One region of the Andreesenia angusta genome, then DNA from elsewhere that is predicted to be linked to it. Evidence: riboswitches for the same ligand, from Rfam matches in the RefSeq annotation. Region 1 holds a riboswitch; the other holds the start of a gene.

Region 1 (10,492 bases):
TGTGCAGATTTGCTTCCAGACTACTTCAGCTTTGTTAAGGGCCTTGTGGACTCTGAAGACCTATCTCTGAACATATCTAGAGAGATGCTGCAGCATGACAGACAGCTGAAGCTCATAGCCAAAAACATCAAGAACAAGATAAGAAATGAGCTTAAGTCTCTGCTCAAGAACGACAGGGAGAAGTACGAATCTTTCTACAAGTCATTTGGAAGACAGCTCAAGTTCGGAGTATACAGCGATTTCGGAGCCAACAAAAAAGACCTAGAGGAACTGCTTCTGTTCCCGTCTTCAAAAGACAAGTCGCTTGTGTCGCTTAAAGAGTACCTTGACAGAAAACCTGAAGACCAGAAGTATATCTACTACGCAACTGGGGAGTCTTTGGAGAGGATAGAGAAGCTTCCTCAGACTGAGATGGTCCTAGACAAGGGGTACGAGATACTCTACTTTACAGATGAAGTAGACGAGTTCGCCATAAAGATGATGCGCTCTTACGGAGACGTGGAGTTTAAGTCTGTCTCAAGCAGCGACCTTGGAATAGAAGGCGAAGACGAGATCAAAGACGACGACACTGAGCACAAGGACATGTACGAAAAGATGAAAGAGATACTGGGCGACAGAGTCAGCTCTGTAAAGTCGTCTTCAAGGCTTAAGAGCCACCCTGTATGCTTCTCTAGCGAGGGAGATATCTCTGTCGAGATGGAGAAAGTGCTTAACGCTATGCCTTCTGGTGAAAAGGTGAAGGCTGAGAAAGTGTTGGAGATAAACACAGGCCACAGTGTTTTCAGCTCGCTTGAAAATGCTTTCAAGTCAGACCAGGAGAAATTTGCCCTCTACACAGAACTGCTGTACAGCCAAGCTGTGCTTATAGATGGGCTTTCAGTTGGAGACCCTGTGGAATTTGCAGACAATATATGCAAGCTTATGGTTTAAAAAAGAGCACCCGGAACCGGGTGCTCTTCACTTTTTTAGCCCAGCTTGGGCTTTATGCGCTCTATATAGTATGATATGGCCAGGCTCATCGCATAGTCATAGACAACGAACAGTATCTCCGAAACCATCACCACGATCCAAATAGACAGGGGAAGCTTTAGCTGTTCCGACAAAAACAGCTTTCCGACCGAGTAGCCTAAAAAAGCCAGTACATTAAACACTATTGCTTTAATCAGCCACTCAAGCTCAAATCTGTTCAGTCTCTCTATGGCGTATTTCGCCAAGGGATATACCCCAAAAAAGAATATATACGAGAGCACAAACAGCTTATCTGGAACCAAGGCAAACCCAAGCGCCGAAGACGCAGCGTATACGAGTGCTCCTACTTTTAAATCCGTCTCCACTACAGCTATAGCCACAAGCACAGATGAAGCAGCCAGCAGCGAAAGCTTTGTAGTCACAAGGACCGTGGAGAGGTAGAGCACTACGACGGAAAGCACCGTTATCATGGCGCCTCTTGATATATCTCTAGTCTTTCTATTTCTCATACGGACCCCTAGCAGCAGCTTATGAAGTCGCCGCCACAGCACTCGCAGCAGCAGTCTGTACATATAAGGCATGTGCACATGTCACAGCACGAGCCTGAGCTCTGCCTGTAGCCGCCTTGATTGCCGTAAGACCTGTAGCCCTGGTTTCTGTAGTTAAAGTTGTACATGGCATTCCTGTATTCCATATTCCCGGGCTCCATCTGCGAAGCCAGGTTTATATGCTGGTAGGCCTGGTCGTACCAGCCTTTCTTCAAGTACACAACTCCCATAAGGTAGTTCCACTCGGCTCCCCTGGTTGATATCCTTGAGAGCATGGACTCCGCTCCTGAGATATTTCCTCGCTCTATCATAGACCTTATCTCGCCGTAGCCAACTCCAGACTGACTGTTGTAGCTCGAGCTTTGGCTTTTACTGTAATTTCCGCTGCCACTGGCGGCCGTCTTCCCAGCAAGCTGGTCGTAGGCCTGATTTACCTCTTTCAGCTTCTCCTGTGCAAGATCTGACAGGGGGTTGTTTGCGTACTGGTCCGGATGGTACTTCTTTACAAGACGCTTGTACGCCAGTTTTATCTCCTCTATGCTGCTCCCTCTTTGTACACCTAGTACTTCGTATGGATCTCTCAACTCTTCTCGTCTCCCTTCTTGCCTAAAATTCTCTCCATTTTGAATCTCATACCCATATAAACTATGTTTTCAACTATCTCCCTGTTTCTGTAGAGCTCCAAGACCTCAAGTGATTTGGAGACATTGTCCAGCGTAAAAGTCAGGGAAAACTCCACCCTCTCGACTATCCTGGACTTGAACTCCTCTAGCGTCTCGTCTTCGCTGTATTCATACTGAAGCAGCAGCGGATTGTAGCTGTTTTCTTTCAAATCGTTCTCCATATCTTCAAATGCATCCAAGATATAGATCCATCTGCCCAAGTTGTAGCCCATAAAGCCAAGCGCTCTCTTTACACCCTCGTCCTCTATATACTCGGGAGTGGCTATAGCTTCCATAAGCTTTCCAAATGTATCCGCCGCTTCATCCACCACTTTGCAGCTTTCGGACTCCAGCGCTGAAAGCCTCTCAAGACTCTCCGCTATAGCTCTGTGCTTTTCCGGGTGCTTGAAAGCGGACTTTCTAAATGCAAGTGCAAACGGAATATCGGCGAAAAGCGATTTAAAAGACTTCTCGTCTCTCCAGTCGTCTCTCAACTTGTGGTGTATCAGCGCCATGGATAGATCCGCCGTATACTCAAGCGCTCTGTTCTCTAAAGCTACTGGTTTCTTCTTCAGCGGGTTCGAGATACAGCCCTCTCTCGCAAACCTGTCGGGCTCCTCTTCAAGCGAAGAGAGCACTATCCCTAGAAACGCCAAGTCGTAGTTCAGCCCCAGCCTGGAAAGCTGGCTGTAGTTTCTTCCCATGGACTTGCACAGCCCGCAGTAGTACCCCCTGAAAACATCGTACTCTCTCATCTTCAACTCCGGCTTATACGGTGTTATATATCCAAACAAGTTTTCACACTCTTCTCTTTTTAGTCTATACTTCCTATACTTCATTTTATCATATTTCAGAATCTTTCGCGAATTAGAAAAGACACCTTCCGGTGCCTTAAGTTTAAAACTGACTGTATAGTGGTATTATATGCGGCTTTCCTGTCTCTGGATTCTCCACCAAGTTGACTTTGAGCCCGTATACCTCCTCTATATTGGACGCTGTAAGCACTTCTTCAGGGCTTCCCTTGGCCACTATCTCGCCTTTGCTTATAAGGAACAGCTTGTCGCTGTACTCCGCCGCCAAGTTAAGGTCGTGAAGTATGGCCACCACAGTGACCCCCTTTTCCCTGTTCAGCTTTCTGACTGTGTCTAAAAGCTCTATCTGATACCTCAAGTCTATATGGGATATGGGCTCGTCCAGCAGCATTATATCTGCGCTCTGGGCTATGGCTCTCGCTATTATGGCCCTCTGTCTCTCGCCTCCGCTTATGCCGTTTATCTTCTTCTCTCTCAAGTGGACTATGTCCACCATCTTCATGGCGCACTCCACTATCTCTAGGTCGACTTCACTCTCAGACTGAAACCTCCTGAGGTATGGAGATCGCCCCATCATAACAATGTCCTCAACCGAAAAGTCAAACTCCACTGCCGTGTTCTGCGGAACTGTAGCCACTGTCTTTGCAAGCTCCTTTTTTGTGTAAGTCTTTGCGTCTCTCTCATTTAGATATATGCTTCCGCCCTTCAACTCAAGCGCAGAAGAAATCAGCTTAAAGAGAGTTGTCTTTCCCGAGCCGTTCGGCCCTATTACGCTGTAGAATTTCCCCACTTCCACCTGAAAGTCTATACCACGGAGCACTTTCTCCTCTCCATAGCTCCAGCTTAAATTTCTCACCTCTATGGCGCTCTTCATCAATTCACCTTCTTGCTCTTTATAAGTAGATATATGAAATAAGGGGCTCCAAATACAGAGGTTATGGCCCCGACCGGTATCTCTACAGGAGGGATAGCCGTCCTCGCTATAGTATCTGAAACTATCATAAATATGGCCCCTCCCAGGGCGGAGAAAGGCACCAGCGTCCTGTTGTCCGGCCCTGTCATAAGCCTTATGGTGTGGGGTATTATAAGCCCCACAAAGCCTATTATTCCGCTTACAGCAACTGTAGCTCCAACCAACAGAGATGTTACGCCTAGCAGTATCTTCTTCACCTTTTCGACCTCTACTCCAAGCCCCTTGGCCGTCTCATCACCCATAAGCATTATGTTCAAATCTCTCGAGAATATCGTTATGGCTACCACTCCTGCCGCCACAAAAGGAGCTAGCAGCCTGACCTGAGTCCAGCTGGCCGCTGATACGCTTCCCATAAGCCAGAAGACTATCTTCTCCACTTGAGCTCTGTTAAAGAGCATCATCAACGATATTATCGAAGACAGCAGATAGCTTACCGATATTCCCGCCAGTATGAGCGAGACTATTGGAACTCTGTTCCCCACCTTGGCTATGCTGTAGACAAGGACTATGGTCCCTATAGCTCCTACAAAGGCCATGACGGTAGTTCCTCCAAGCCCCATGATTCCACCACCTACTCCAAACAAGAGTGCCAGAGTGGCCCCAAGGGCCGAGCCTGACGACACTCCCAGCACATAGGGGTCGGCCATAGGGTTTTTAAACATCCCCTGGAAGGCCGCCCCCGAAACCGAGAGACCCGTTCCCACAAGCCCCGCCAGTGCTATCCTCGGCAGACGCAGTTTCCATATTATATTTATATACTTCTGATCTATATCTCCTACGTCTACAAAGCTTCCCACAAAGGGCAGTTTGTGAGTCAATATCCTAAGGGCCTCCTCTACCGATATGTCCGCCACTCCCATCATGCTTGTAATTAAAATCAGGACTCCTAGAATAAGGAGTCCTCCTGAAAACATCAATCTGTATCTTCTTCTATTCTCTATAAAGGCCATTTAAATCCTTCTTTCTATTTGAAAGCTTCTGGATGCAAAAGCTCTGCAAGCTCTTCCAGTCCGTCTGCAAGCCTAGGACCTTGCCTGTCCAGCTTGTTGTTGTCTATCTCGTAGAGTTTCCCCTCTTTCACCGCTCTAAGGTCGCTGTAGCCGTTTGCCGACTCTATTCCAGCTTTAGAGTCAAAGTACTTGGAGCATACCAGCACGTCCGGGTCTTTCTCTACAAGCTTTTCAAGGCTGTACTTCCAGCCCTCTGCATCGTCTGCCGCATTCGTTCCTCCGGCCATCTCTATCATCTGGGCTATAAAAGTCTCTTTGGTGGCTGTAAAGTCTCCAGATTCCCCGTATCCTACAACGTAGTAGACAGAAGGCTTCTCTAGCCCCTCCACCTTGGACTTGACATCCTCTACTTTGGCTTTCATACCGTCTACAACTTCCTGGGCGTTGGCTTCTCTGTTCATAACCTTGCCAAGCTTATCTATAGTCTCGTAGACTCCTTCAAAACTCTCTTCCCCGTAGAGAACCACTACTTTTATTCCCGCTTCCTCCAGCTTCTCCAGCACCTCTTTTTGAAAGTGAGTCGAAGCCACCACTATATCCGGGTCTAGCTCCACCATCTTCTCTATGCTTGGATCAGTCAAGCTCCCTACAGACTCCACATCCGAAACCTCTACTGGGTAGTCGCAGTAGTCTGTCCTTCCTATAAGCTTGTCTCCAGCTCCTATCGCGTATATAGATTCTGTTATATTCGGGGCCACAGATACCACTGTCTGAGGCTCCTCTTCAATTACAACTTCCCTTTCGTACGAATCCACTATAGTCATAGGGTAGCCCTCTGACTTGGATAGCTCAGACTTCTCCGTGTTTTTTCCGCAGCCTGCAAATGCAAAGAGCATAGCCATAATCAGCAGTATGCTTTTCAAATTCCTTTTAATCAATCCGATCACTCCTTCTATTTTCTGTAAAAAAAATACACCCATGGGTGCGAGAATATTCCTATATACTCTCATCCTCCCTCCGAAGATACAGTCTGTATGCATATGGCAGGTCTCCTGACTTGTGATTCGCCTTACTCTCCAGCCTTCTCGGTCTTCCCAATGGCTTTTCTGGATTTCATCCTCACCTACAGTAGCGGGGGCTGTAGCGGATTTTGACCGCTTTCCCTTTTAACTCTTTCAAGCACCCTATGCAGTATTAACTTGTCAGCTACATTATATCAGTTTATTGTTCAAAACAAAAGCGACTCTTTGAAAGTCGCTCTGCTCTAAACTATATCTGCTTTCTCGACAGCTATCATCTTGCCATCTATTCCTGACTTAAGCTCCGGATCTATTCGGTTGTAGAGATACTCCCCCATCTCATGCACCTTTTGTCTGTTTTCAGGGCTCGCCTTCTTGGATATCTCTCTCAGTGCCTTGTATATGGATAGCACCACAGATACATCGCCCTTTCCGTAATTCACTATCTGGTAGAAAGTGTAGTAGAGCTCTTTTTCAAAGGATATGGCCTCGTAGAAAGTGCCTGACTTTCCGTCTTCGGAATTTTTGACTAGATAGCCCTCCTCTAGATCTGCTATCTTCCCCATAAGCACGCCCAGTATTCTGATGCAGTGGTTCGCTGTATTCGGGTCGTTTATTCCTGGCGATATGGCCCTTAGAGCTATCTCCACTATCTTCTGCACAGAGAAGTCGAAGTCCTGAAGCTCGTTTCTCTCTATCCCTATAGTGACGGCATTTAAAAGCCTGCCTTTGTCGAAGTCCGTAACCTCTTTCATCTCTGAAAATCGCAGCCTTAAAAGCTCCGTCTCGTCTGTCACAAACTGACCAATCACCTTCTCTAGCAATACCTTGGCGGAAAGCTCTTTGGCCATGCTCTCCAATGCTTCCTTGTCCACTAGCTGTATATATCCGCTTCTATCGCTCTTTATACAGACTTCATACGGAAATCCTTTAAGTTCCAAGCTCTTCTCCAGCTTCACCTCTTCGACAGACTTTCTATAGCCTTCTATATTCTCCAGGGCCTCCCGGTATAGCCTGTCTATCAGATTATTAGCCTGTATCAAGTTTCCCACATGGTTTATAAAGACAGAGAAATACACCAGGCAGATTATGGAGTATATAACTCCCACTGTAGCCGAGATGACAAGGTATTCCGAAATGCTCTCTCTCATAAATAGAAGGGAAAGTATTGAGTAGATAAACCCGCCCATAAATATCCCCAGCACCTTCATGGTTATGCTGTCGTCTAGAAAGTTCTCGACAGTCCTCGGAGAGTACTGAGAGGTGTACATGGTCAGCACCACCATTATTGTGGAGAAGGTGAAAGTCGTCATTGTGAGGAGCGAGCCTGCTATTGCCCCTAGTATAGTCTGGGCCAGATCGACTTTTGTAAACATTATCCGTGGCAATACAAGCTCTGGATCGAACAGAGTCCTAGTGTCTATAGCCAGCACTATGGCTACCATTACAGTGGACATTATTCCGTGAATAGCAGGATATAGCCATACACTCTTCTTCATCTTAAGTATAAGCTTCTTGAACATTTCGATTCCCTCCAAAATTCTATATAAACCCTTTATACCCAGATTTAATTCAAACCAGCTAACTCTGTCGCTTCAATTTGTTGTAAGATATAGTGGAGGTGATTTTATGAATCAATATACGGATTTGCTTGAGTCCCAAAAGCGATATATGAGAGATGCTGAGTTTCTGGACCTTAACTCCAGGATATCAGCTCTAAAGAAGCTCAAGTCAGCCATAGTCGAACACGAGTCTGAGCTGATCTCGGCACTAGAGCACGATCTCGGCAAACACATATTTGAATCCTATTTAAGCGAAGTCGGATTTGTATACGACAGTATAAACTATGCCATAAAGAATTTGAAGAAGTGGATGAAGCCCAAGAAAGTCAGAAACGATTTGGCCCAGTTTCTGGGCAAGTCCATGGTCTACCCTTCCCACTACGGGTCTGTGCTTATAATAGGCTCTTACAACTACCCCTTTCAACTGACTATCGAACCTCTGGTGGGAGCTATCTCGGGAGGCAATACTGCGGTGCTTAAGCCTTCAGAGTACGCTGCAAAAACTGAGTCTGTAATTGAAAAGATAATATCTTCGTCGTTTGATGAAAGTTATATAGCTGTGGTCAAGGGTGATTACAAGGTGAACAGCGCTCTGCTGGACCTTGAATTCGACTATATCTTCTTCACCGGAAGCGTGAACGTGGGAAAGATAGTCATGGAAAAAGCCAGCAAACATCTGACGCCAGTTACACTTGAGCTTGGAGGCAAATCTCCAGCCATAGTTGACAAGACGGCCGATTTAAAGCTGGCCGCAGACAGAATCATCTGGGGCAAGCTCTTGAATTCAGGTCAGACATGTGTAGCTCCCGACTATGTGCTTGCAGACAGGACAGTGGCTTCCGAGCTACTCATAGAGCTGAAGTCGGCCATTGTCAGGTTTTACGGAGAAAATGCAGCCTTGAGCGAGGACTACGGACGAATAATAAACAGGCGCCATATGGAGAGGCTATCGTCTATTCTCCAAGCTGACAGTGAAAAGATTGCATTTGGTGGTTCTTTCGACATGGTCTCCAATTTCATAGAGCCCACGCTGATATGGGACGCATCCCTAGACGACAGCTCCATGCAGGAGGAGATATTCGGCCCTATACTTCCAATAGTGCTTTATGACGACTTTTGCGACATCGAACATGCCATATCCAAGAATCCAAAGCCGCTTTCACTCTACCTGTTCACATCCGACGACAAGCTGAGCGAACGAATTATCTCCAAGTTTCAGTTCGGTGGAGGCTGCGTAAACGACACTATCCTGCACGTGGCTTCAAAGCATTTGCCTTTCGGCGGAGTAGGCCAGTCTGGTACAGGACGGTATCACGGGGTCCACAATTTCGAGACTTTCACCTACAAAAAGGGGATTGTGAAGAGAAAGGGCAAGTTCGGCATAAGCATAGCTTCTCCGCCCTATGGAAACAAGCTCAGGTGGATCAGAAAACTATGGAAGTAGCTCTGAAAAAATGACATTTTTTTAATTTGACATAGAGCTTGTCAGTATATAGAATTGTGTTTGCGGAACTTGCTTTTTGAGTTTGGGATTCTAATGCTTTCATATCTGTTTCTGACTTATCAGGTGTGAAAGCATTTTTTATTTTAAGTCTATTTTAGGGAGGTAACCTTATGTCTAATTTAAATCGAGAGGCTGATAAGCGAGAAACCTTTTCTTCCGGCCTTGCAGTATTTTTTGCCACTCTCAGTTCGGCAGTGGGGCTAGGGAATATATGGAAGTTCCCCTACATGGTCGGCGAAAACGGGGGTGGAGCTTTTATTTTGATCTACCTTGTATGTGTATTTCTAGTTGGTATGCCTGTGGCCATATCGGAGTTCTTCATAGGCAGAAAGACTCGCTCAAACGCTGTAGACGCTTTTGAAAAGCTAAAGCCCGGAAGTTCTTGGAAGTTCGTAGGCTACTTAGGGGGAATTACCAGCTTTTTCGTAATGCTCTTCTACTCGACTGTAGGTGGATGGGTTTACAGGTACACTTTCAAAGCCCTTAGCATGGACTTCAAGTCTGTAGGCTCTATGTCCATAGAAGACGCCAGCCTTTTCGTGTCTTCGGAGTTTGGAAATGTAGTCTCGAGCCCTGTGGCCCCTATACTGTGGCAAATTGCCTTCACAGGGGTAGTTGCACTTATAATATTTGCAGGAGTAAAGAACGGAATAGAGAAAGTCACAAAGACGCTTATGCCTGTGCTTCTAGTGCTGATAGTCCTGTGTGCTGCAAGGTCGCTCACACTGGAAGGTGCCAGGGAGGGGATAGACTTCCTATTCACAGCCGACTTCTCAGCCATAACGCCAGGAGTGCTCTTGGCTGCACTTGGGCTTGCTTTCTTTAAGTTGTCTTTAGGCATGGGAACTATGATAACCTATGGCAGCTACTTCACAAAAGACAACAATATGTCTGCCACATCTGCAAAGGTCGCTATATCTGACATAGCTGTTTCAATGCTTGCAGGTCTGGCCATATTCCCTGTTGTCTTTACATTTGGACTCGAGCCAGGCGAAGGCCCTGGACTTCTGTTTAACACCATACCGCTTGTCTTTTCCAGAATACCGTTTGGAAACGTGCTCATTGTGGCTTTTTTCCTCTTGGCTTCGATAGCGGCTACTACGGCCATGACTTCGATGATGGCTGTTCCAGTTTCGATATTGAACGAAAAATTCAAGCTTAACAAGGGGCTTTCGGTTCTGATAGTGGCCGGGATAGTCTCTGCTATAGGAGCTCTTACTGTCCATCCTTCAAGCCTTCTAGGGCATATACAGCTTTTCGGAAAGAGCTTCTTCGACCTCTACGACTTTTTGGCGTCCAATATATTTATGCCGGTTGGAGGACTTCTGACTGTAGTATTCGTTGGATGGTTTGTGAAGAAAGTTCTGCTGTTCGATGAACTCTCAAATGGCGGCACAGTGAAAAACCAAGCCTACCTTAAGGCCTATGGTTTTCTAGTGAAGTTTGTGACTCCGCTGCTGCTGATATTTATATTCCTAAGCTCAATAGGAATT
Region 2 (10,492 bases), on a different contig from region 1:
GGGCGAACCTGTCTATCTTTGCGTCTCTCACCTTTTGGGCTATATCCTCTAGCGTCCCTGAGATTATCTTCTGCTCTGACCAAGTGGCCTTGTATACGACTGCCACCGGCACATCTCTGCTTCCGTATCCCTCTGCGAGCTTCTCTACAACTCTCTCTATATCGCCTACAGACAGGAATATAGCCATAGATGCCCTGTGCGAAGCCAGCTTTTCTAAGCTCTCAAGCTCTGGAACAGGTGTCCTACCTTCAAGCCTCGTTATTATCACTGTCTGGCTTACATCTGGAACTGTGAACTCTCTCTTTATAGCTGCGCAACTTGCAGTAAAAGAACTGACGCCCGGAACTACCGTGTACTCTACTCTGTTTTGCTTTAGAAAGTCCATCTGCTCTCTTATCGCCCCGTATATGGTTGGGTCCCCAGTGTGAAGCCTGACCACGGACTTCCCTTCCCGATCTCCTCTTATGGCCACCTCCATAACTTCCTCTAGCGTCATGCCGGCGCTGTCGTATCTCTCACAGGACTGCTTGCAGTAGTCCAGGTGCGCCTTAGACACAAGCGACCCTGCGTATATCACGATGTCCGCCTGCTCTAGAAGCGACCTGCCTTTCAGCGTTATAAGCTCCGGGTCGCCTGGCCCGGCCCCTACAAAGTGTATCATCGTCTTTGCCTCCTTCCAATCAAGAGTGACATGTAGTCGTCTTGACGCATTATTTCCTCTCTGTCTTCAAGTATCTGCTCTTCAGCCTGACCTATCCGCCTTACATAGCTGAAAGAAAATCCTTCAGACTCAAGAGCGTCCAGTATCTCCTGTTTTCTCTTGTTCACCTTGAGCACGCATACTGTATCTACTTTTCCTAGCACTTTTCTGTCTATCTCTCCGTCCACCACATATATGGACTCCCCCTTTTTAGCAAGAGGCATGTTCAGCCTGCTGGCCGCAGTCACAAAAGAGCTTATCCCCGGAACCGTCTCCACCTCGAGCTTGTAGTCCCCAAGCGATTCTAGCAGGTATATATAAGTGCTGTAGGTCATAGGGTCCCCTATGGTCAGAAAAACCCCTGTTTCACCCTCTGAAAGCGAGCTGTCCACCACAGCTGCGCTCTTTCTGTACCTCTCGCTGTTGTCCTCTCCCATCGGGAAGTCCAGCTCCACAACTCTCGAACCTGCTATATAGTCAGAAGCTATCTCTTTTGAAATATTCCTGCCCTTGCTCTTTGGAATGAATATGCAGTCGGCTTCTCTTATAAGCCTGGCTCCCTTCACCGTCACAAGCTCCGGGTCGCCTGGCCCCACTCCTATTCCGTAAAATTTCCTCATCTCTTTACACCCCTCACTATGAAAATAGGGTTCTGGGCCTTTAGAAGCTCTGCCCTGCCCTCTACCCTGGAAGCTGAAATCAGCCTCGTATCTACATCTGAAAATCCGGCCCTCTTGAGTGCTCTCTGAAAGTCCACCAAGTTGTGCAGCGTCACAAAGGAGCCCGCTATTATGCCGTCATCTTTCATATGCTCAAAGCTCCAGTCCACTATCTCCTCAAGCGACTTCCCGGTGCCTCCTACAAAGACTTTGTCAAACTCTAAAGTCTCGTCTATGTCCTCCGGTGCGTTCCCGTGCAGTACTTCCACTTCCACGCCGAACTTCTCTGCATTTTGGGATATGAGGCTTACGCCTTCTGCACGCCTTTCAACTGCATAGACTTTGGCGCCTTGGGCCGCCGCCTCTACAGATACAGACCCTGTTCCCGCCCCTATGTCAAGGCAGATGTCATTCTGCTCTATTTCAAGCAGCGCCATTATCATGATCCTGATTTCGTACTTGGTCATAGGGATCTCACCCCGTATAAATTCCTCGTCTTTAATCCATTTCAAGCTCTATCACCACCACAGACAGCCCGTACTCACCAAAGCTGTCCCCTATTTTTCTGCTCTCCAATCTCTCGTCTTCGTACGAAAGGTTTTCTCCAAGCACTATCCTGCCCCTGCGCCCACATCTGAAAAGCTCTTTCGATATGGCGTCTGGGCTGTTCTTGCTGTCTGTAAGCGCAAAGTACGTCTTTCCGCCTTCAAACATTGAAACGTCCATCGACTTGCCGTGAAAGCTGACAGTCTCCACGTCTTGATAGCTCCTCTTCAGCTTGGCCATCATGTACTGGAGCGAAGAGATGCCGGGTATGACCTCATCTATCTTCACTCCGTTTCTCTCCAGATAGCAGGTGATTCCGTAGAATCCAGGGTCTCCGGATGCCACCACCACCGTGTCTTTTGAAACCACGTCCAGAAGCTCCGACACAGTCCCCACTGTTCTCGCCTCAGGGTTTATCTGCTTTACAAGCTCTCCTATCCTTCCGAAAGAGACTACGTCTCTTTCATCCCTTATCCTTTCAAGGGCCTCCGCCGTCAAGCACCTCATGCTTCCAGGCCCTGCCCCTACAACTGTTGCCATTACAACACCCCATATTCCATTGAATATATTTTGACTTCCAAGTCTATGTCGCTGTCTTTTAAATAGCGCTTCACCCGCTCTATGCAGCCCTGCTCCATATCCCTAAACAGCTCCGGGCAACTTCCCACAAGCTCAGCAACTGCCTGCTCAGTGGCTATAAAGCTACTTATTCTCTCTATTGTCTCAAGCTCCCCTCTCAGCGCAAGGTAGTATGCAAAGGACTCTATCCTCATGTCGCAGACTTTGCTATGCGTGTTGAAGGCCCCCAGCGCTAGCTTGGAAAACTTGCCTATATGCCCCACCAGGCGAAACGCCCTAAAGCCCAGGCTGTAGGCGTAGAGCAGAGAATCCCCTATGTAGTTTGAAATCTTGACTCCCGGCGTGTCCGGGTACAGCTTTCGGGCTATGCGCTCTCCGTAGTTTCCCGGGTAGAGTGCAACTGCGTCTCCGCCTCTTGACCTAATCGACTCCAGCTCCAGGTATATGCTCTTTTTCAGCGCATCTTCGCTCATAGGCTCCACTATGCCGCTTGTGCCTATTATTGAGATTCCGCCTTCTATCCCTATATTCCTGTTGTATGTCTTGGCGGCCATCTCCACGCCTTCCGGGGCGTATATCTCTATGTCAAGCCCCCTGTCTGTCAGCTTCCTGATTTCTCGCTCTATCATATTTCTCGGAGTCTGGTTTATGGCCCAGCTTCCGGCCTTTCCCCAGAAGCCGTCTACAGTTATCCTTCCGATTCCGACCCCTCCGTATATATTCAGCTCTACGTCTTCCCTTAAGCTGACTTTGGAGTATATCTCTATGCCATTTGTAACGTCAGGGTCGTCCCCTGAGTCCTTTTTCACAGAGCATATGGCCGCTCCGCCTTCTAGCCTCAAGCTCTCCAGCTCTATCTCCAGCTTTATGCCTTTCGGCGTATCTATCTCCACCGTGTCTTCGCATTCCATGCCTAGCAAAGCCCTCGTAGCTCCAGCTGTGGCAGCTGTGGCGCAGCTGCCCGTAGTGTAGCCGCACCTCAGTTGCTTTCCGTCTTTTATGACATACTCCTCAAGCTTTTTCACGCCCTGTACACCATATACATAAGGGCGTTCAGAATGGCTGCGGCCACATTGCTCCCGCCCTTGTTGCCCTCTGTTGTTATGGTCGGAGTCTCAAACTGCCTTATATACTCCTTTGACTCCGCCGCTCCCACAAACCCCACAGGAACTCCAATTACAAGACCCGGCGATGTTCGACCACTCTCTATATGCTCGCCTATCCTGTAGAGCGCAGTAGGGGCGTTTCCTATGACGAATATGTCCACCCCGTCCTCTATTGCCATGTCCATGGCTGCCATAGACCTGGTCGTGTTCTGAAGAGATGCCTTTTCATAGACTTCGGGCCTGTCTATAAAGTTTTCCACTCTGCAGCCAAGGTGTTCAAGCGTCCTCTTGTTTATGCCCGAGAGAGCCATCTTGGTGTCTGTCACAATTCTGCATCCGCTCTCTATAAGCCTTTTGGCCACTTCTATGGCTCCGTTTTGAATTCTGACTATATTTTCATAGTCATAGTCTCCAGTGGTGTGTATAGTCCTCATCACAACGCTCAGCTCGTCTTCAGTGAAGCTTTCAGGAGATTTCATATTTCCCTTTATTATCTCAAAGCTCTTCTTCTCTATCTCTTCCGGGTTTTTTATATACACTCTGTCTCACCTTCCGCCCTCTCTTTTAATATGTCTATCAACTTACTATGATATCCTATAGGCTTGGCCATTTCAATCTTAAGTCCGCTGTGTGAATCTGCGCACTCTCTCAGTATCTCCGGTATGTCGCTCAGTATATGGACTCCTGGAAACAGAAAATACGGCAAAACTACAAGCTCTCTCACGCCTCTGCTGTAGAGCAGCTCCACTGTCTCCGGGATCTGCGGATTCGAAATCTCCATAAAGCAGCCTTCCACAGCTCTGTCTCCGAATCTATCTCCTAGCCCTGAAACCACCTCTTCAAACACTTCCTTGGCTCCAGCCGCCCTGCTTCCGTGTCCTATTACAAGCAATCCTTTCATATTAAACACTCCTTAAGTTTTATTTGCAATAAATGCTATAGCCAAATTGTACAGTGTTCCAAAGATCAGAAAAGCCTTTGGCCTTATGTACTCTCTGTCTTTAAATGATATTCTGCCCCTGTAGCCTCTGCTTTTCAAGCTATGCTCCATCTCTCTCCAGTTTCTCAGCGCTCCCCTCAGGACGGCCCCTGTAAGCTTTCCTGTGTTCAAGACTCTGCCTCTTAATGTGGTAAAGCCGCATCTAGACTCCAGCGCCAGCTTTGTCTGTTTAAACTCATCTTCAAACATAAATGAAAGCCTGAGCATGCTGCTTCCTACCTCCGCTATCTCGCGGACGCTCTGTTTCTTGGACAGCTCCCAGAACAAGTCATCTATAGGCGTAGTCGCCGAAAAAAGGTATATAGAAGCGCCTGAGGATATGCCTCTTGCCACAAGCACAAGCCCTGGGTAAATGCCCGATTCCAAGCTCACAGACACCGAGCCCAGAATCAGAAAGAGCAAAAGCCCCTTTGTAAACCTGATATAGCTCTCTAAAGGGACTTTCAAGCTCCTCATAGTCAAAATTACAACTCCAAAATTCACAAGTGACGATGCCAGTCCATCTCTGTCAAATGACAGTATTACGGGGGTGGTCAAGAAGACGGCCAGCTTGTATACTGCGCTCCAGCCTGATATCCTACTGTTTTTCGACAGTAGCGCTATTTCTCTTAGCAATCTTCTTTGAACCTATAAAGTAACCTATAAACATCCCCCCGGCTGCTGCTTGCATAGCAAAGATTGCACTCTCTATCTCTCCTGAAGGAGGCTCCCATATGCTCTCAGCCCAGGGCTCGTAATTCGGACTTACCTCCATTATAACCTCTTCAGCTATGGCGTCAGCCCCTTCTAGCTCTCCAACTCTGCTTCCCATGTAGAGCGACAGCGCTACAGTGATGAAGAGCAAAACTGCCAGCCACCTATTCTTAGCTTTCATAAGACTCCACCTCCATAAAACTGTGCAATTCCTCTGATGAGTGCTTTTCAACTACGTTGAACATTATCACGGTCATTATGCCCTCTGCCAAGGCAAGCGGTATCTGGGTCAATGCGAATACAGTCCCGAATTTAGCGACCGACTCCAGGACACCTCCACTGGCAGACGGGAACGCCACTCCAAGCTGGATCGACGTCACCACATAGGTGGAGAGATTCCCCAATGCCGCAGCTCCAAATATAGCCCACTTTCTATTGAATTTTGAAAGAGCTCTATATACACCATAAGCTACAAATGGCCCCACAATTCCCATCGAGAAAGTGTTGGCTCCAAGCGTGGTGAACCCTCCGTGAGCCAAGAAAAGGGCCTGAAATACAAGCACCAGCAGCCCTATCACACTCATTGCAAAAGGCCCAAGCAGTATGGCTCCAAATCCGACTCCTGTAGGATGTGAGCTGCTCCCTGTTACAGATGGAAGCTTTAGCGCCGAAAGCATAAAGCAGTATGCTCCGGCAAGTGCTATAAACATTTTTATATTCGGGATTTTCTCTGACTTTTCTCTTATAACCTTCACTCCGTAGAGCACAAAAGGTATAGATATCAGTCCGTAAATCCCAGCATATAGAGGGGGCAAGAATCCCTCGGCTATATGCATGGCAAACCCATTTGACTGCATTATTGAAACAAATATAATTGCAGCCATCAGTTTCGAATATCTCTTTTTCAATTTCACACCTCCAAAAACAAACACAAAAAAGCCCTTACGTAGAGTAAGGGCTTGAAAGCATAGTCATACCTGAGTTTCAACCTTGCCACTACCTCCCTCCGAAGTCTAGCATCTGATTTAAGGCAGGTCTCCTGGCTTGCGCTTCACTCTCCTCTCTCCTTCCCAGCTTTCGCCAGTGGACTTTTGAGATTCGTATTCGCTTACAGTAGCGGGGGCTGCAGCGGATTTTCACCGCTTTCCCTTTTAAACCCAGATTGTCTTTGTAATCCGAGTACCTGAAATCACATTTTGTTCACTTGTGATCTAATTATAACATCTATCTCTTTTAAAAAACAGTCTTAATACTGGACTATGGACTCGACGCTGTATCCTGACAGCTTTTCTCTGCCTTTCAGCTCGTCTAGCTCTATAAAGAAAAGCGCCCCGACTATGTCTCCACCCAGCTCTTCTATCATCTTGGCAGTGGCCACAGCTGTTCCTCCTGTAGCCAGCAAGTCGTCAACTATAAGCACTCTCTGGCCTTTGAATATGGCGTCTCTGTGCATCTCGAGCTTGTCTGTGCCGTACTCTAGCTCGTATTCGTAGCTTATAGTCTCTGCTGGAAGCTTTCCTGGCTTTCTGACAGGCACAAAGCCCGCTCCGATTTCATACGCCAGCGGAGTCCCAAGCAGAAAACCTCTTGCCTCCATTCCAACTACCAAATCCACTTCTCTGTTCGATACTTTCTCTGCCATCTGCTTTATAGTCTCTCTAAGCGCTTCCTTGTCTTTCAGTACAGTTGTTATATCTTTGAAGTCTATTCCCTCTATAGGAAAATCCAGTACACTTCTTATCTTGCTCTTTAAATTCATCTTTTTCTCTCCTCGTAAATAGTGTCTATAGAAATTATCTTTTACTAGGAGAGTTTCGTCAACAGTTTTTTAATGCCCTTCTATCTTCAGTCTTGCTTTCAGATTTTTCAAATATCTCTTTCTGAATTTTTCAGCCGCCCTTGCTCTTTCCTTCTCTATCCCTCTCAAGGCTTTCTCTTTAACTCGACCTCTACGCCTTATGTCCTCGAGCAGCACCGTTAAATCCTGAATATGGCCTAATTCGTCCTGATATCTTTTAAGTACCTCGTCTAATCCGTCTGATCCAGCCATCTCCATATGGTATCTGTATTTTTTTAGAGCCAGCCTCAGCTTGTGGTACGAACTATAGTCCTCGTTCAACTCTTTTATACGCTTTAAAAACTTCTTTCTCAGCACTTTGGCTCGTCTCATATAGTGCCTTACTAGTTCTGGGCTGTCCATGCCTTCAAAAGTAGATTTCAGCGCAGATTCCAGGCTGGAGCGAACTTCCTCGACACTCCATAGCTCTATCTTCTGTCCGATGGAGTCTTTAAGCTTTTCTTCTTCTAGCTTGAGCTCCTCTGCATATCCTTCTAAACCTTTGTATGCAGAAACACTTATAATCTGAACTTGAATATCTCTTAAGTCACTGAAGTCTTTGAAATAGCTTTTTAGCCTTGAATAGTTTTCTCGTAGCCTGATTTCTCCGCGACTCTCTTCTTCAATATCCATAGCCAGCTCTATTATAGGCATGACCTTTCTTATGGCGACCCTGAAGTCATGTATCTCTGCTTCCTCGAGCTCTGACAGAAGACACCTATAATGGCTTTCTACTCTTGCGAAGCTTTCATCGATAAGTTCCAGCAAATAGGCTGCTTCCATAAAATCACTCCTCAGTTTAAAAGCACATTCAAAATCCTCTGACTATAGTAGCTCCTCTATACGGTAGCTCTCCTCTTTCGAAGTATCCACCAGCTTGCCGTCTATCTTCACTATTGGCCTGTCTATCTTATGAGGGTATATAAAGGCAACCTCTCCTATCTCCCCTGTATTCAGCTTCACTTTTGTGCCTAGATAGAAAGACGCTATATTGTTTAAAAACACGTCTGAAATTTTTATATCCAGCTTCCCATACGCTATCTCCTTTATCTCTAGAAAAGTCTCGAAAGGAGTCTGTTTCTTCTTGTATACTCTCTCGGAGGTTATGGCGTCGTATATGTCGGCTATACTGACTATCTTGGCATACGTCCCTATCTCTACATCTTTTAGCCCTGTAGGATAGCCGCTTCCGTCTATTTTTTCATGGTGGTAGAGCACAGCCTCCTTTATCTCATCCTTTATTCCGGGCATATTCTTGCATATTTCATACCCAAGTGAAGGGTGCTGCTTCATAACCTCGAATTCGTAATTGTCCAGAGGACCTCTCTTGTTGAGTATGCTGTTTGGGACTCTTGACTTCCCTATGTCATGCAAAAGCCCAGCCTTTATTATGTCGTTTATCTCGTCTTCCTCCATCCCCATCCACTTGGCTATGAGCATAGAGTAAAGCGCCACGTTCACGGAGTGGGTGTAGGTGTATTCGTCTATGCCCCTTACGCTGTTTATGGAGTCTACAACTCTGAAAATATCCTCTGAGTTTGCCAGCAGCTCTTTTGACATCTCAGATATAGCTTCTAGATTCGGCTTCTTCCCAGAGGCTATATCTTGGAATATGGACTTTATTTCAGACACATCTTTAGAGTACTGCTTTACAAATTTCTCAGTTTTAGACTTAGGTTCAAAGGAACCTTTTAACCCATAGCCTTCAGCTGAAGAGTCCACTAGAATCTTAAACACCTTGTTGTCTATCAGCTTCTCTATGAGCTTTCTGTCGACTTCGTTTCCTCTAACTGCAAGTGGTATATTTCTGCCGCTTATGTATATGTCTTCAGCTAAGACATCTCCTGCCACGCAATCCTTTAAATGTTTTCTTGTATTCATATGCTCCACCTCTCTTGATTATGTGGTGAATTTATACCCTTTAATTTCATTTGTAACAAAATAAAAGAGCCTATTTTACTAAATCAGCTCTTTTATTTCGTAGCTCTCTGTTTTCGATATATCTACAAGTCCATTTTCCAGCTTGACTATCGGCTTGTCGAGCTTGTGCGGATATACAAATGCAACTTCTCCAACTTCACCTGTGTTCAACTTCACCTTCGCTCCCACATAGAAGAAGGCTATATTTTGCAAAAATACATTCTTGACCTCTATGTCCAGCTTTCCATACTCGCTTTCCTTTAGCTCTTTAAACACTTCAAAAGGAGTCTTTCTGGCCTTGTAAGGTCTTTCTGAGGTCATGGCGTCGTAAACATCTGCCACTGCAACTATCTTGGCATAAAGCCCTATGTCGGCTGCGCCTAGCTCCTGAGGATATCCTGTGCCATCCATCTTCTCATGGTGAAGAAGAACCGCTTCTTTCACATCGCTCCTTATCGAGTCTATTCCCCCGCAGAGCTCATATCCTATGAGGGGGTGCTCTTTTATCTTGTCAAATTCGGCCTCTGTAAGAGGTCCTTTTTTGTCAAGTATCCACTTCGGAACCTTCGCCTTACCTATGTCGTGCAGAAGCCCCGCTTTCATAACGTCCTCTATACTTCTTTCATCAAGTCCCATCCACTTGGCTATCATCATGGAGTAGAGCGCCACATTTATAGAATGTGTGTACGTGTATTCGTCCGAACCTCTTAGACTCTTTATAGACTCCACAACTCTGAATATATCCTCTGAGTTTTCCAGCAGCCCTTTCGACATGTCTGCAATCTCTTCTAAGTCTACCTTTTTGCCGGAGGCTATATCTTGAAACAGTTGCTTGTAGCGCTTTAGGTCATGCGTGTACTGCACCATAAGCTTCCTTGTTTTTTCAGGAACTACGTTCAGGCTGAAGTCCTCCACAAGCACTCGGAAAACCCTTCCCTCTATAAGCCTGTCCATCAGCTTGTTGTCTATGACGTTGCCCTCTACGGCTATAGGTATGTTCCTGCCAGGGATATATATGTCTTCAGCTATTACATCTCCATTTTTGCAATCTTTTAAGTGCTTTCTAATTTTCAAATTCCTCACCCCAAAACATATGTATTAATCTGATTATACCCTAAAGACACCGGTACAAATATCTTTATTTTCTATTTAAGTACAAAAGGCCCAGCAACAGATTTCTCTGCCGTCGGGCCTTTTGTATTAAAATGACTTTTTAAGTTGGTTCATAGCGTACTCCAGATTTTCTCTTCTAGTGGCTATATTGAGCCTTTGAAACCCTTCCCCTTCGCTTCCAAATATAGTTCCGCTGTTCAGCCAAAGCTTGGACTGCTCTACTATAATTCTGTCTAGCTCTTCTTGGGAAAGTCCGTACTCGCTGAAGTCAAGCCACAGCAAATAGGTAGACTCAGGCTCTACCAACTTCACCTTCGGAAGATGAGCTGAAAGATAATT

What was found. A riboswitch is a leader RNA that binds a small molecule or an ion and turns the genes downstream of it on or off. The one in region 1 is predicted to bind cobalamin.
Region 2: it holds a riboswitch for cobalamin, as region 1 does, so the genes downstream of both, EUAN_RS01570 (energy-coupling factor ABC transporter permease) here and EUAN_RS06910 (ABC transporter substrate-binding protein) in region 1, are expected to answer to the same signal.

Annotation. Positions count from the first base shown of each region.
Region 1 is NZ_MKIE01000004.1:172,577-183,068, forward strand. Features, by position in the region: gene htpG (molecular chaperone HtpG) at 1-930, shown strand, start outside; gene EUAN_RS06885 (hypothetical protein) at 966-1,478, opposite strand; gene EUAN_RS12940 (J domain-containing protein) at 1,487-2,101, opposite strand; gene EUAN_RS06895 (DUF5685 family protein) at 2,098-3,018, opposite strand; gene EUAN_RS06900 (heme ABC transporter ATP-binding protein) at 3,077-3,865, opposite strand; gene EUAN_RS06905 (FecCD family ABC transporter permease) at 3,865-4,914, opposite strand; gene EUAN_RS06910 (ABC transporter substrate-binding protein) at 4,929-5,852, opposite strand; cobalamin riboswitch at 5,940-6,116, opposite strand; gene EUAN_RS06915 (DUF2254 domain-containing protein) at 6,179-7,456, opposite strand; gene EUAN_RS06920 (aldehyde dehydrogenase) at 7,563-8,939, shown strand; gene EUAN_RS06925 (sodium-dependent transporter) at 9,110-10,492, shown strand, end outside.
Region 2 is NZ_MKIE01000001.1:330,319-340,810, forward strand. Features, by position in the region: gene cobM (precorrin-4 C(11)-methyltransferase) at 1-661, opposite strand, end outside; gene cobI (precorrin-2 C(20)-methyltransferase) at 658-1,320, opposite strand; gene cbiT (precorrin-6Y C5,15-methyltransferase (decarboxylating) subunit CbiT) at 1,317-1,871, opposite strand; gene cbiE (precorrin-6y C5,15-methyltransferase (decarboxylating) subunit CbiE) at 1,858-2,445, opposite strand; gene cbiD (cobalt-precorrin-5B (C(1))-methyltransferase CbiD) at 2,445-3,509, opposite strand; gene EUAN_RS01550 (precorrin-8X methylmutase) at 3,506-4,129, opposite strand; gene EUAN_RS01555 (sirohydrochlorin chelatase) at 4,120-4,491, opposite strand; gene EUAN_RS01560 (energy-coupling factor transporter transmembrane component T family protein) at 4,504-5,205, opposite strand; gene EUAN_RS01565 (energy-coupling factor ABC transporter substrate-binding protein) at 5,168-5,464, opposite strand; gene EUAN_RS01570 (energy-coupling factor ABC transporter permease) at 5,454-6,191, opposite strand; cobalamin riboswitch at 6,296-6,485, opposite strand; gene EUAN_RS01575 (adenine phosphoribosyltransferase) at 6,530-7,042, opposite strand; gene EUAN_RS01580 (CHAD domain-containing protein) at 7,112-7,903, opposite strand; gene EUAN_RS01585 (HD-GYP domain-containing protein) at 7,946-9,001, opposite strand; gene EUAN_RS01590 (HD-GYP domain-containing protein) at 9,080-10,114, opposite strand; gene EUAN_RS01595 (MalY/PatB family protein) at 10,241-10,492, opposite strand, start outside.